One region of the Parabacteroides sp. FAFU027 genome, then DNA from elsewhere that is predicted to be linked to it. Evidence: riboswitches for the same ligand, from Rfam matches in the RefSeq annotation. Region 1 holds a riboswitch; the other holds the start of a gene.

Region 1 (7,373 bases):
CATACGTTGGAACTGAAATTGGAGATTATCTCCTCATTTGATGTGTAATTGTCGTCTCCGTGTCCGTAGATCATAGTGTCGATTGTGTTGTTGATTGACTCCTTATATATCAAGGTTCAAAATTAAGTGTTCAAGGCAAATATCTGTGTTTTATATCGCTAAAGAGTGAGCGAAAATTCGCATTGTCATCCCGTGCTTGACACGGGATCTCAAATTGCAGATAAGTATAACCTGAAATGTTGTCAGATTGAGAGATCCCGCATCAAGTGCGGGATGACATCACTAACATTTGATCCAACCTGACAGCGTGCTTGTACCTGTCAGCGTTAAAAATAGAACTATTTCATCATCTCATACACCAGCTCCATATTCACATGCTTGCGCACATGGTCGGCCAGCTTGTCGTATTGCTTTTCCTTGAAAGCTTTATAGTCAAATTCCGTCTCCTGCTCTTTTTCCGAGAGCCACGGCGCTATCAATGCATCGGTAAACTCGCGGTTATCGAGAATACCGTGCAGATAAGTCCCTTGGCAATTGCCTTTTCGGCAACCTTCCGGTTCTCCGTTTTCGAAACGGTTAATGGTTTCGGCATCCGGTTCGGTAAGCGTTGAGCGACCGTTATGGATTTCATAACCCTCGCACAACTCTTTGCTTTCTCCGAAATAGAATTTGGATTGACGGGTAATCTTATCGCCGTCCATCGTGGTTGCAATAGGCAGTAGCCCCAATCCCGGGATGCGTCGCATGTTGCTTTCTACGCCGAGCGGGTCTTCGATGGATTCGCCCATCATCTGGTAACCTCCACAAATTCCGAGAATGGTTTTGCCATTCTTCGCTTCGGTCACGATGGCTTTGGCCAGACCTTCATTACGCAGTACTGCGAGGTCGTGGATGGTGCTTTTCGAGCCCGGCAGAATGATGATATCTGCTTTCGAAAGCTCTTTGGGATTGTTTGTATAAAAGAGATGCACACGCGGGTCGCGTTCCAGTGCGTTGAAGTCGGTAAAGTTGGAGAGGTGTTGCAACAAAACCACGGCGACGTTCACCTTTCCGTGCATCGCTTCCCGCTGTTTGGTTTGCAGCATCACCGAATCTTCCTCTTCGATGTAGATGTCTTTGTAGTAAGGGACAACTCCCACCACAGGTATGCCGCAAAGTTCCTCAATCATCGTGATTCCCGATTCAAAGAGGCGGATATCCCCGCGGAATTTATTGATCAGAATGCCTTTGACATGCATGCGTTCTTCCTCTGTTAATAGCATGATGGTGCCATACACCGATGCAAACACCCCGCCGCGGTCAATATCTGCGACCAGAATCACAGATGCTCCGGCATGCATCGCCATTGGCATGTTTACCAGGTCGAGGTTGCGCAGGTTAATCTCCGAGATACTGCCCGCACCTTCCATCACGATGGGATGAAACCTCGTTGTCAGACGGTCGAAGGCTGCGTTGACCTCTACCCGTAGTCTGGCTTTGTTGTCGGCTTTGAAATAGTCCACCGCCTGTTGGTTGCCGATGGCTTTGCCGTGCAGCACTACCTGCGCCACACTGTCGGCTACGGGCTTTAATAGTAACGGATTCATGTCGGTGTGACAAGGCACGCCAGCCGCTTCAGCCTGTACTGCCTGGGCACGACCGATTTCGAGACCTTCGGGCGTGGCAAAGGAGTTCAACGCCATGTTTTGTGCTTTGAAGGGGGCGGGCGTGTATCCGTCTTGTTTGAAGATGCGGCAGAATGCTGCGGCTATCACGCTTTTACCAACGTCGCTGCCGGTTCCGGCTAACATGAGGGGGCGGAGTTTCATCTGTGTCATGACTTTAAACAACTTAACCGGCTGCCCGAATCCGGTGCTATTTCAGCATCGGTTCGGGTTTGCCGGTTGGTTTATGGCAGAAAAAGGACTTATCTTATTTATTACTTGATAAACAGGGTCTTCATCGGATTTACTCCGGTTGAGAATGTGTATTTCAGTTTACCGTTTGCGTCAAAGCAATACATTTTACCTGGATTGATATAATCTGTTTCCCCAATGAAAATTTCTTTCGTTGTCGGATTGATATCCAAACTATATGGAACACCTGTTATGTCTGCAGTATTGATAAAACTGCTGTTACTGAACGATTCACTTTTTACGTTGTAAATCATGTACTTCTTATTTACAATGCTCCAATTGCTGTCGTATTCGTAGGAATACATGTATAGATTATCTCCATCCAGTTTGATATTGAATGGGGTTACTCCGGAAATAGTAGTTACTTTGTCTGTGATTGTTGCTACTCTTTGTAATGTAATTGGCACATCATAGTAATTTCCCATTGATACGACATAGAGATCGCCATAGCTGTCAGCCTGAATCATCGTTGGATTATATGCTACAGTGATTTTTTTAGTTTCTGTAAATGTTACCGGATCAATTACTGATATAGTACTATCAGGCATCGAGTTCACCACATAAAGCTTATTGTTAGCTGCAATAATTTGTTCGGGACTTGATCCAACTTCAATCATTTTCTCTACACTCAGAGATGTTGTGTCAATGCGTGCAACATGTCCGTCATAAAGTGACAGATAAATTTTACCGTTATATGCAGCAAGACTTCTTACTTTCCTTGGCGCATTAGCGTCATTGACAAAAGAAATAGATTTGATTGACTTTCCGGTTGTTGCATTTAGAACTTCAACAAGGCTCGATGTTGAAACACCTACATAAATTTTGGATCCATACTGAATCATATCCTGTCCGGTATCACCCAATCCCCGGTCGTTTATTCCACTAAAGAAATCATTATAAGAGGTTTTAGTAGTCAGATTGCAAAATGTAAGTGAAGCATTGTTTCCATTCATCTTTCCACTATTAAGTACCATGACTCCATTCGAAATAGAAGAAATTGACTTAATAGTAGAAGTGCTTTCAACATTGGATAATGTATATGCCGCATCGTCTGTCTTTTCACATGAAGTGAAAACCATGCTGCTCAAAGCGATTAACGATAAAAACAATGAGAGTTTTTGTTTTTTCATAACTTGTTTTTGATTTGTGTTTGAAGTTTAAAAAGAATACGAGAGCAATAATCTGTAATTTCGTCTTGGCATTGGGTAGTATTGCACTACTTCAAATTGCTTGTTTAACAGATTATTTACTTCACATTTTATATTCAGTTTGTTGAATTTCTTTTGGGCAAAAAGGGAATGATCCTGATATCCTTTCAGTGAGTTAAACGGATAGTTGTCAGTTTGGCGACTACTTACAACACAGAGATTATAACCTGCTTCATATCCCGGTCCGGACAACGCTAGCGAGCAACCTCCGGTATGTTTGGGCGAGTATATCAGCTGTTTGCCATACGTTGAGCTCCGTGGAGTCACATCTTTTATATCCTGAAAGGTATAATTCCCCTTAAAGATGATGTATACTTGCTTCTGACTAACCTTTTTCCTGAAATCTAGCGTTACGTCACAGCCAAGGATATCAACTTTTCCTTTATTGATCATTGTCCAGTGAAACAGATCTTTGGGGATGGCAATGATTTTGTCAGTGATATTATTGTAATAAAAGTCTGATGTGATGGACAACTCAGATTCCCTTAACAATGTGTTTGAAGAGAAGGTAACTCCAGCATCGTACTGTCGGGTTTGTTCCGGCCGTAAAGATGTATTTCCAAAGTCCTGATAATAGAGGTCATTAAATGTAGGGACTCTAAACTCCTCCTTGTAATATGATCTGATTCTGAACTCTTTGCTTTTAAATGGTTTGTATGAAAGCCCGATAGTAGGACTTAATTTGTTTTGATTTTTAGCCGCTACGCCGGTTTTAACCTGCTCACGGGTTAAAGTATAAAGAAGATTCCCGTTAATACTCCAGAATTCCGTAACGTATTTAGTCGAAAAGTTAGCCTGTCCGTTATGTCTGGTTGGGTAATTAAACTTAGCAAAAGGATTGCTGGCATATTTGAAGAGGTTATTATACCACCAGTCAACAGCAAGAGCTGAAGCTAAATTATCATTATAGATGTATTTTACAGTTGAGGTCAGATATATCTCGTTCTGAGTATATTTTTCATGCCGTTCTCCTGCATGTACCCCCGGATCTTTATACGTTGAATCTTTATCCAGGAAGGAATTAAAGTTACGATTGTATTTGGCCGATGCCTGGTATTGTATTTTATTCGATTCCCTGTTTTCGTAATGAAGTTGTGAGATGAAATTATTTTCGGAAAGTCTTTTGGCACTATATGAATTATAAAATACAACAGGGCCGGGCAATCCTCTTTCTGAATTGTAATAATTGAGCTTTAGTAAAATGTTTTCGTTGGAGTGTAGAGCAAAACGTGTATTGAGTTCTGTTCTGATACTTTTGACATCACTGTTTTTACGGGAAAGAATTTCGCCAACATTGGAACTGGAACCGTAATATTGGATAAACTTGTATTTCCCATCCGCTAAAATTCCATCAGCCGATACATTCATCGCCCATTTCTTACCAAATGTCCGATTCATGAACAATGACGGATTAAATAACCCGAACGACCCCGTTTTTACAGTTGCATTTCCTTTCAGTTGATTCTTACCATCATACTCCGGCAATTTCGTATTGAGGCAAAGCACTCCGGCTGAAGCAAACATGCGTGCAGTCTGGAAAATATCGTTGGGCTGACCGTTATTCAAAGAAATATCAGAGATGTTATCCAGTGAAAAGCGGCTCAGGTCAATCTGTCCTGATTGAATATCGCTCAGCATAATTCCGTCGTAGCTTACCCCTGTATGTTGCGCCCCGAGTCCCCGCAATGAAACCGTTTTCAATCCGCCGATGCCGCCGTAATCTTTCACGGTCACTCCGGCAAAATGCTTGGCCACGTCTGAAACGGAAGCAGCATTGAGTCGGTTGATATCTTCCTTAGCAAATACCTGCACAGGCATGGCAGCTCTGACAACCTGCGAATTGTGCCCATTTACAAGTACCTCCTGCAACTTAACCTGAGTCTTCACGGAATCCTTTTCTGTCGCACAAAAGGCAGAAAAAGGGATGACGCTAAACAACGCAAGTGTCAGGTTGCGGCATGAAATGTAATATGGGCGTTTCTGATTCAAAATAGCTGTGTTTTGGTAACAAGTAATGACTAGTCACAATGACAGCTTTCGGAATAAATGATTGCAACAAGGGCAAAAGAGGTAAATCAGTTTGCAGATGTTTCTCAGCTTTATCCTCGAAAGCTTTTGAACTAACGTTGCCGTGGCAGGTCTTCTGACTTACTTCCGTTTGGGGCGGCCTTCCCGTCGCATGACAGTGGCGAAAGTTTTGCCCAAACGTTTGGTGAAGCTTACAGCAGCGGGACTGTTCAGGATTCTCACCTGATTCCCTTTTCATCCTCGACCGCGAATGCGGCTTCGGAACCAAAGCGGTTGCAAAGGTAAGGATTATTTTCGGAAATCAAATTTGATGGTTTTAATTTGGAAATGAATCGGATTGTGAAGTATTATTTGGCTTCTAAATCATTAGCAGCAAATGATTTTAGTGAAATGACTGGGTTGAAACAGGTTTTTATCCTTTAGAAAGTGATTTTTGACCGTCGAAAATCATCCTATAAAATTATAGACCGGATTTCGGCGATTGAAATTTGTCCTATAAAATTATAGCGTTAAAATTGACCGTTGAATTTAACGCTATAATTTTATAGGCTTAAATAATTCCGTTGGAAATGCTCCTGTAATTTTATAGGCGACTTTCTGACGGTATATTTTGAGTCTGGAAAATTATAGAGGCCCTTCAAACGACAGAAAATGGCTCTATAATTTTATAAGATGGTTTTTAACCGCAAAGTTTATCTCTCAGAATTTACAGACTGCCATTCGATGGTTGAAAATTACATTCCAATTATTTAGAGCCGCATTATTCCTTCAACTTCCTGTTTTTAATCTTAAAATCACCCCTTGTTTAGCTATCTTTGCATCCTAAATTAGGTATAAGCAATAGATGGATTATGGAAATGTGAATTTACTATCCGTTTTGCCCATTGCCGATATAACATTAATCCATGCAAGAACCCATACTTTCCGTCGGAATTGTATCCGACCTTGAGATTCCGTTTTCTTTTCAGGGAAAATACCTGCTGAATGGAGCTGAAGAGCTTCATCCCGGTGATTATACTGCCTATTTGATTGATGCCAAAATCATTTTCAATGGTAAATTTTACGATGAAGTGGCTTTTCAGCCCGCTTCCGATGATGCTTCTTTTACGCTAAAAGAGGTGGTGATTGGTATCGGTTTCCATTGGGAACGGAAGGAAGTGCAATCGTTTCTTGGCTCACTAAAACTGATTCAGGAAAATCATAAAATTACGGCGGTCAACCTGATTCCGGTAGAAGAATACCTGAAAAGCGTGATTTCGTCGGAAATGAGTGCGACCAGTTCACCTGAATTGTTGAAGGCTCATGCCGTCATTTCGCGTAGTTGGCTGCTGTCGCAATTGGCTAAGAAGAATGATCTGGCGGCAAAATCAGTCACGTATGTTTCGGATACGCAGACAGAAACCGAATGGATCAAGTGGTGGGACCGCGAGGATCATCTGCTGTACGATGTCTGTGCCGACGACCATTGCCAACGCTATCAGGGCATTACCCGTGCTTCGACTGAAAAGGTAGTGGAGGCCGTGGAGGCAACACGTGGAGAACTTTTGATGTATGATGAAAATATTTGCGATGCACGTTTCTCGAAATGTTGCGGCGGAGTACTTGAGAAATTTGATAATTGCTGGGAACCGGCTTCACATCCCTATCTGCAAAAGGTGTTTGACCGTGCCGAAAATTCCATCTCTGAAACACCCGACCTGACTATCGAAGCTGAGGCGGAGAAATGGATTCGAACTTCTCCCGAAGCTTTCTGTAACACTGAAGATGCAAATGTACTGAGCCAGGTGCTAAATAACTATGACCAGGAGACTGCTGATTTTTACCGTTGGAAAGTGACCTATAGCCAAGCAGAAATATCCGATTTGATTCGTCGTCGCACGGGTATTGATTTCGGAGAAATTATAGATTTGCAACCGATGGAGCGGGGCGTTTCAGGCCGATTAATAAAACTACGCATTGTCGGTATGAAAAAGACATTAGTAATCGGCAAAGAATTACTCATTCGCAAATCACTTTCTGAGTCTCACTTATACAGTTCCGCATTTGTTGTGGATAAAGTGATGGGCGAAAACAATATTCCAGCCACTTTTACCCTCACCGGAGCAGGGTGGGGGCATGGCGTAGGCCTTTGCCAGATTGGAGCTGCCGTGATGGGGGATAAGGGTTATTCGTACCGTGATATTTTATTGCACTATTACCGAGATGTGACTTTGGAAAAAAAATATTGAATACAAAGCACACA
Region 2 (7,373 bases), on a different contig from region 1:
AGGAGAATCATCGGCTTCCACCTGTCCGTCTTTCATCAGGATAATTTGCTGCGCCCAACTCCACGCAAAATCCACACTGTGCGTCGAGACAATCAGCGTCTTTCCTTTTTTATGTAAATCATTCAGAATCGCGGTCATCATCTGTGCCGATTCGGGATCCAGTCCCGATGAGGGTTCGTCAAACACAAGCACATCGGGATCCATAGCAATGACGGCGGCAATCACCACCCGCTTCTTTTGCCCGTAACTGAGCAGATGCGGCGGACGATGCTGCAAATCTTCGAGTTGCAATTGTTTCAGTGTCGCAGCTACCCGTTCACGAACTTCACTTACCGGCAATCCCATATTGGAAAGGCCAAACGCCACCTCGTCATACACGCTGGAGGTAAACAATTGATGTTCGGGATCCTGGAAAACAATCCCGACACGCTGGCGCAACATCTGCAGCTCTTTCTTGCTATAACCGACCGACGTTCCAGCTAAGAAGTATTCCCCCTTTTGCGGCCTGACAAGTCCAAGTAAGAGCGTAAACAGGGAGGATTTTCCGGCCCCGTTACTACCCAGCACGGCACATTTCACCCCTTGCCCGACGGTCAGGCTGACGTCTGACAAAGCCTGTGTCCCGTTAGGATAAGCATACGATATGTTATTTAACCTGAGCAATGGTTCTATTTTTGTTTTAGCAAACTCATAACACGGAAAGGACGGAAATGCACCAATCTATTCAACATCAGCATTAGTATCAACCACACCAATCGGTGCAAATCCGCATCTTTCGTGTAACAATATTATATTAGTATAAATCCTTCGGCAAGGAAAATCAGAAATCCAAACCACAATCCTAAATAGTTCTTTGAAAATTTCACCGGCAATACCGATGCCGGCCATTCACCCTGATAGCCCCGGGTCAGGACGCTGTTGTATTGCCGGTCCGCGCGGTAATAAGACAAGACGAAGGTTTGTCCCATCAACGAAACAAGAGAACGGTAGCCATTTCTGGCATTGTTGTATCCCATCCGGCAAGTTTGTGTCCGGTGAATCTGATTACTGACCCCAAGCAGTAGAAAGATATTCCGGTAAACCAGCAGCAGCACATCAATAAACAATGCCGGGAGCTTTATTTTCCTGAAAATATAAACCAACTCCTGCACCGATGTCACCAGAATAAACCAATACATGGCCGTTGTGAGTGCAAAACTGCGCGACAGAATTAGTTCCGACTGCTGCAATCCGTTAGAGGAAACGCCCCACCCCTTCCATAGTTTCATTATCAAGTCAGGCTCGCGGGTAATGACCAAAGGCAAAATGCCGAGCAGCACGAATCCGAACGGCAGGAGAAGCATCTTCAGTAAGACTGATTTTGGCATTTTCACCGAAAACAGAATAAATGCCACAATGGATAAGCCTTGCAAACAAAGAAACCCGACAGACTTTGACAAAAAGGCAAATACGATGAACAACAGAAAGAACATCACTTTATTTATAGGATGTACATGACTTAATCTGTTGGCTTGTAAATAGCTTTCCGGAAACATTATTTCAGGGTTGTTTTTTGTCCGGATTTCTTCAAAAAGCGGAAACAGATGGCAAATATTACCACACCGCTCAACATCTGTAATCCGAAAAACAGGGCTTCCATTTCCTTTGTCAGATCAAAGCTAATGCTTTTGCACCAGGGTTTATAAGCAGGTGCAATTTGACCGATAACGGTCGAAGCATTATCATCGGCGCCGGGCAAATCCTGCCGGAAATTATACATGTAAAGTCCTGCTACAATCAGCAGAAAAATGGATGCCGACAAGATTCGGATATGATTATTCTTCATAGGTTCAATTTTCTACTCTCCCGTTTTGACAAATGAGATTTCGGGAATATGTTTCGATACAAAACGATAGACAAACAACGTCAGGAAACCTTCGATGACCGAAAGCGGCAACTGAGTAACGGCAAACAAAGCGCCGAACTTCAGGAATGAAACCCACCATCCTCCAGTCGCATCCGGAAATGAAACCGCCAATTGGAACGAGGTCACCACGTAGGTGAAAAGACTACCAACAAACGAGGCAAAAAAGATATTCACCGATTCGTTCCAACGAACCTTTTTACCCAGGCAGAACAAACCATAAGCCAGAAACGGTCCGGCTATAGCCATTGAGAAAACATTCGCCCCGAGCGTCGTCAGTCCGCCATGTGCTAGCAAAAGAGCCTGAAACAAAAGCACCACCACGCCGACAACAGCCATCGCAGCAGGTCCTGTAATCATAGCCCCCAGGCTCGTGCCCACCAAATGCGAACTACTCCCCGTCACCGACGGCAACTTAATGGCCGACAGCACAAAGACAAATGCCCCGCATATCCCGAGAATCAGCTTCGACTTCGGGTCTGCGCTAATGGTTTTCCGTAAACGGTTCAATCCCCAGGCAATAAACGGCAACGATACCAGGTACCACACCAAACACCATTGAGGGGGCAGAAAGCCTTCCGAAATATGCATCGCCGAAGCGTTCTGAACCGCCAAAAGAGCAATCGAAACAGCAAATAACCGAAGAAACTTAGCGCTTTTCATCATCAGATTTCTACCACTTCATGAGCTTTTGCCAACAAAATATCGGCAATACGCGGGTCAAAGCCCAATGCTTTTCCGAAACTGAATTTCACCGCAGGATAGTTTTCTTTCACATCGGCAAGGATTTCCGGGATATCCTGCTTGATGTGGTTGCCGGTGTAGAGAAAATAAGGCAATACACGGATGTCAGTCACACCGCCGGCTACCAAAGCTTCCACAGTATCGGGAATATTGGGTTCAGCCAACTCCATGTGCGCACCTTTTACAATAAACTCGTCAGTCTGGAGGCTGGTATAAGCCACCATCTGCTCAAATTCCCTGACTGCATCGGATGACTTACTGCCATGACCGACAATCAGGATTCCTTTACGTTTCATAAAGCAATCTGTTAGGTAAATAAAATGTAAAACTTGGAACAAGAAAATCTTGAATGAGATGTGATTCGTGGCCCTTAGTTCCCGAAGGCGACGAAAAAACATTTACGGGCAGGTCTTCTGGCTTGTCCCGTTCCGGCGCCTTCCCGTTTCAATCAGAAACAGTGGCAAAAGTGTGCCGAAACGTTTTTTGCGGACTTTACAGCTACGGGGATAGCTCACGAATTGCACGTGATTCCCTTTTAATCCGTCTTCGAGAGATCGAATCCGGAACCGGTAAATTGCGGGGCAAAGGTAGGGAAATATTTTACACGACAAATCCCGAAGAAAAAACTTTTCCCGATTCTGCCTCTTTTGAAAGACAAAAAACCGGGAAAGGAAGTTAATACGGGTAATCTTTATACTTGTAGCGATAAGGAGGTTTATTCAGGAAAAGAGGAATTGCAATGCCGGTCTGCACATTAAAGGTAAAAGCGTTTTTAGGCAGGTAATCACTGTTTAACCGGGGCAAAAGAAAATCAGATGCGATGAAGAAATTAATCCATTTGGGTGAAAAGTTCATAGCCAATCCAAATCGATTCGGGTTCTTGTGTAAGAATGCGCATGTTCCTGTAAGACAAAACCAACTATTAGGTCTGAGATTTACAGACCCAACAGTTTCAAAATCGGAATCATACTCTCCGTAATAGATCGTATTCAAAAGGCCCAGACTGATTCTCTTATTGCCATTTTTCAGAACATCATATTCAAGACCAGTTCTGAGAGTGGCAGTTAACATATCAGTGTACCGTCGTTTCGTTGTCAAACGTTTGTACGCCAATATCTGTTTTCCATTCTCTCCGAGCCACCAGATCTGATTATTCCAGGTTCCGTAAGAGTATGTTGCCGAATCACTAACGCCACTAATATCATATTCATTTTTAGCTTCCCCTATTTTTACAGCAGAAGGATTCCAGGAAATGAAGCCTAAATCGGTCAAACTGGACGAAAGGGTAAGATCGGGAGTTATCCGATAGGAAAAGCCGAGGTCAATAGCAGCTCCAAATCCCGCAGGTTTGATATTATGCTTGTTAAACGTGTAATCCTGAAAGGTAAAATGATTCGTCGAATCAACCTTATACGAAAGGAAATTGGACGCGATGAAAGTCTGTCCGGAAGCATTCACATGCCACTGATCCCCAACGCGATTCAAATCCAGCTTACTGTATTTGATGATCTCCTCAGACATACCGGTGAGCAACTTTACCTTAAAACCAACCCTTAAACGTTCGTTGATCTCTTTTGAACAACCTAAAGAAGCCTCCAACCAGCAAACACTCTTTGCCCGCAAATCGGAAAGATCGTAATAGTTTTTCGTTGAATCTTTTGCAAATTCAAAAAGGGATTTGGGAAGAACTGCCGACGTGTTCTCTTTCAATGATAAACCGATTGTCCAGAAATCGTTATTTGAGGTAAAAAAGCCGCAAGAAAAAAGATCTGTGCTCAAACTTTGTTTTATCCTGTTTCGCGGCTGAAGTTTATTCAGGAAATCGGAGGTATTCACCGAAGGATGCAAAAATAACACCTGCTTATTATTATACGGAAAAAGAAAATTCAGAATCCCCACATCAGAGGTCGCTCCAACCTGCGTATTACCAATAACCGGCAGGGCAAAATAACCGTATTCAGGCACAAATGCCGGATTATACTCATGCCGCTGGCTCATTTCATTGATAAAATATAGCGAATACGCATACTGGGCGTTTACACACAACAACGACGTAAAAAACAGAATGACCGCAATCAGGGTTTTCTTCATGTCTAAATTTGAAATTTAAGGTATTCATTTGCAATAATGCGCCATTAATCCGTCCGGGGCACTATATATCAGGTAGTTGCCGGACAAATCAGACAAAACAGGTCGGGCTATTTAAATAACAAATTCCGGCACTAAAGATATTACAGATAAAGCAACAAAATATGGATTCAAGAGAGATTAATAGTATTATTAATTTTCTCTATACTAGCCCACTAAACGGAATTGAATAATTCACCGCACTATACCGAGCGAAAGGATTTTAACCCTAATCAGGCTGCAATTCTTAACACAATAACAACATTCGGGCAAAAGACTCTAAAAGATCGGGCTGAACCATCAGGATACAGGCATGAAAGAGACCTTATCCGGCATTTCCAACAAGAATTTATTGCTGCAAAACCAATAAAAGGATTAATTTTGCAGGGTTTAAAACTTTTCGATCAATGACGACCAAACAAAAACGCTTTATCCGCTTCTTTTGGATTTCATTTACCTTGTTTATTCTATCCATCGTTACCATATTTTCCCTGATCGCTTTTGGTAAAATCGGTTACATGCCACCCATCGCCGAGTTGGAGAACCCGAAGAACAAATTCGCGTCCGAAGTCTATTCTTCCGACATGCAGGTGCTCGGGCGATTCTACCAAAGCAAAGAGAACCGTGTATTTGTCACCTACAAACAGCTCTCCAAGCATTTGGTAGAAGCGCTGATCGCCACAGAGGACGCCCGTTTTGAAAACCATTCTGGTGTGGACATCTGGGCATTGCTCCGTTCGTTTGTGAAACGCGGCATATTCATGCAGAAAAGCGCCGGTGGTGGTAGTACCATTACCCAACAGCTTGCCAAACAGCTCTATTCGCCCACGGCTGAAGACATTTTCCAACGTATGCTGCAAAAACCGATCGAATGGGTAATTGCAGTGCAGTTGGAGCGCTTCTATACTAAGGAAGAGATCGTCAATATGTACTTCAACAAGTTTGACTTCTTAAATAATGCAGTGGGAATACAATCGGCTGCGTTGGTTTATTTTGGAAAATCGCCCGATCAGCTGAGTATCGAGGAGTCAGCTACATTGGTGGGGATGTGTAAAAACCCGGCAATGTTTAATCCGCTACGATTCAACGAAAGAACACGCGATCGCCGCAACGTGGTACTCGACCAGATGCGTAAATCAGACTATATTACAGCCGAGCAATGTGATTCGTTGCAAAAATTACCACTGGTAGTCCATTACAATAAAGCCGACCACAAGGAAGGTCCTGCCCCCTACTTCCGTGAATTCCTGCGTAAAATCATGATGGCCAGGAAACCGGAACGTAGCGAGTACGGTGAAGACCAGCAACAAAAATACAGCGAAGATTCTTTATCGTGGGAAACCAATCCGCTTTACGGTTGGTGTAATAAAAACAAAAAAGCGGACGGCTCACACTACAACCTCTACGTGGATGGATTGAAAATCTACACCACAGTGGATTCCCGTATGCAGCAATATGCCGAACAGGCGGTTACCGAACACATCGGAAAATTCCTGCAACCAAAATTCTTCGCAGAAAAACGCGGAAGAGACTACGCGCCGTTCTCCAATAAAATCAGTCCGGAAGAACGTGAAATGATCATGCAGCGTGCGATAAAGCAAACAGACCGCTATCGCATCATGAAAAAAGCAGGTGCTTCTGACAGTGAGATCCATCGCGTTTTCAATACGCCGGTTCCGATGCAGGTATTTACCTGGAGCGGCATGAAAGATACCGTGATGACGCCAATGGACTCGATCCGTTACCACAAATATTTCATCCGTTCGGGATTTATGGCAATGGATCCGCGCACAGGCTACGTGAAAGCTTACGTGGGAGGCATTGACTTCAAACAATTCCAGTATGACATGGTGACAAATGGTCGCCGTCAGGTCGGATCTACGATTAAACCGTACCTATATACCCTGGCGATGGAGGAAGGATTCACGCCATGTAACCAAATGATGCACGTAGCGCAACGTCTCTTCACGGAAGACGGAAAAGTGTGGGTGCCGCGTAATGCAAACAAGAAGTGCATCGGACAAATGGTGACGCTCAAATGGGGATTGGCAAATTCCGACAACTGGGTTTCGGCTTACCTGATGAGTAAGCTTTCGCCTTACGCATTTGTGCGCCTGCTCCGTTCATTTGGTATCAAGTCCAAGCTCGACCCTGTGGTTTCCCTTTGCCTTGGTCCATGTGAAGTGACCGTGGAGGAGATGGTTTCGGCCTATACCGCATTTGCCAATAAAGGAGTTCGTGCTGAACCGATATACGTTACCCGAATCGAAGACAGTTATGGAAACGTACTGGCCAATTTCACCCCGAAAATGTCGGAAGTATTCAGCGAAGAGACCGGATACAAAATGCTAACCATGATGAAAGGGGTAATCAATGAAGGAACCGGGGTTCGCCTGCGTTACAAATACGGTATTACTGCACCAATGGCCGGTAAAACCGGTACTACCAACCAAAACTCTGACGGTTGGTTCATGGGAGTTACGCCAAGACTGGTTGCGGGTATGTGGGTAGGCTGTGAAGACCGTGCCATCCACTTCGATATGACGGCCGATGGACAGGGGGCCAACATGGCATTGCCAATTTATGCCAACTTTATCAA

What was found. A riboswitch is a leader RNA that binds a small molecule or an ion and turns the genes downstream of it on or off. The one in region 1 is predicted to bind cobalamin.
Region 2: another riboswitch for cobalamin. It lies ahead of MLE17_RS01710 (sirohydrochlorin chelatase); the one in region 1 lies ahead of MLE17_RS14655 (TonB-dependent receptor plug domain-containing protein).

Annotation. Positions count from the first base shown of each region.
Region 1 covers NZ_JAKZKV010000010.1:97,040-104,412, forward strand. The annotation lists gene MLE17_RS14640 (aminotransferase class I/II-fold pyridoxal phosphate-dependent enzyme) at 1-74, opposite strand, end outside; gene MLE17_RS14645 (cobyric acid synthase) at 339-1,817, opposite strand; gene MLE17_RS14650 (YncE family protein) at 1,919-3,025, opposite strand; gene MLE17_RS14655 (TonB-dependent receptor plug domain-containing protein) at 3,053-5,092, opposite strand; cobalamin riboswitch at 5,219-5,415, opposite strand; gene MLE17_RS14660 (SpoIID/LytB domain-containing protein) at 6,037-7,359, shown strand.
Region 2 covers NZ_JAKZKV010000001.1:385,437-392,809, forward strand. The annotation lists gene MLE17_RS01690 (energy-coupling factor ABC transporter ATP-binding protein) at 1-663, opposite strand, end outside; gene cbiQ (cobalt ECF transporter T component CbiQ) at 789-1,535, opposite strand; gene MLE17_RS01700 (energy-coupling factor ABC transporter substrate-binding protein) at 1,535-1,825, opposite strand; gene MLE17_RS01705 (energy-coupling factor ABC transporter permease) at 1,838-2,569, opposite strand; gene MLE17_RS01710 (sirohydrochlorin chelatase) at 2,569-2,943, opposite strand; cobalamin riboswitch at 3,033-3,233, opposite strand; gene MLE17_RS01715 (DUF5723 family protein) at 3,323-4,738, opposite strand; gene MLE17_RS01720 (transglycosylase domain-containing protein) at 5,182-7,373, shown strand, end outside.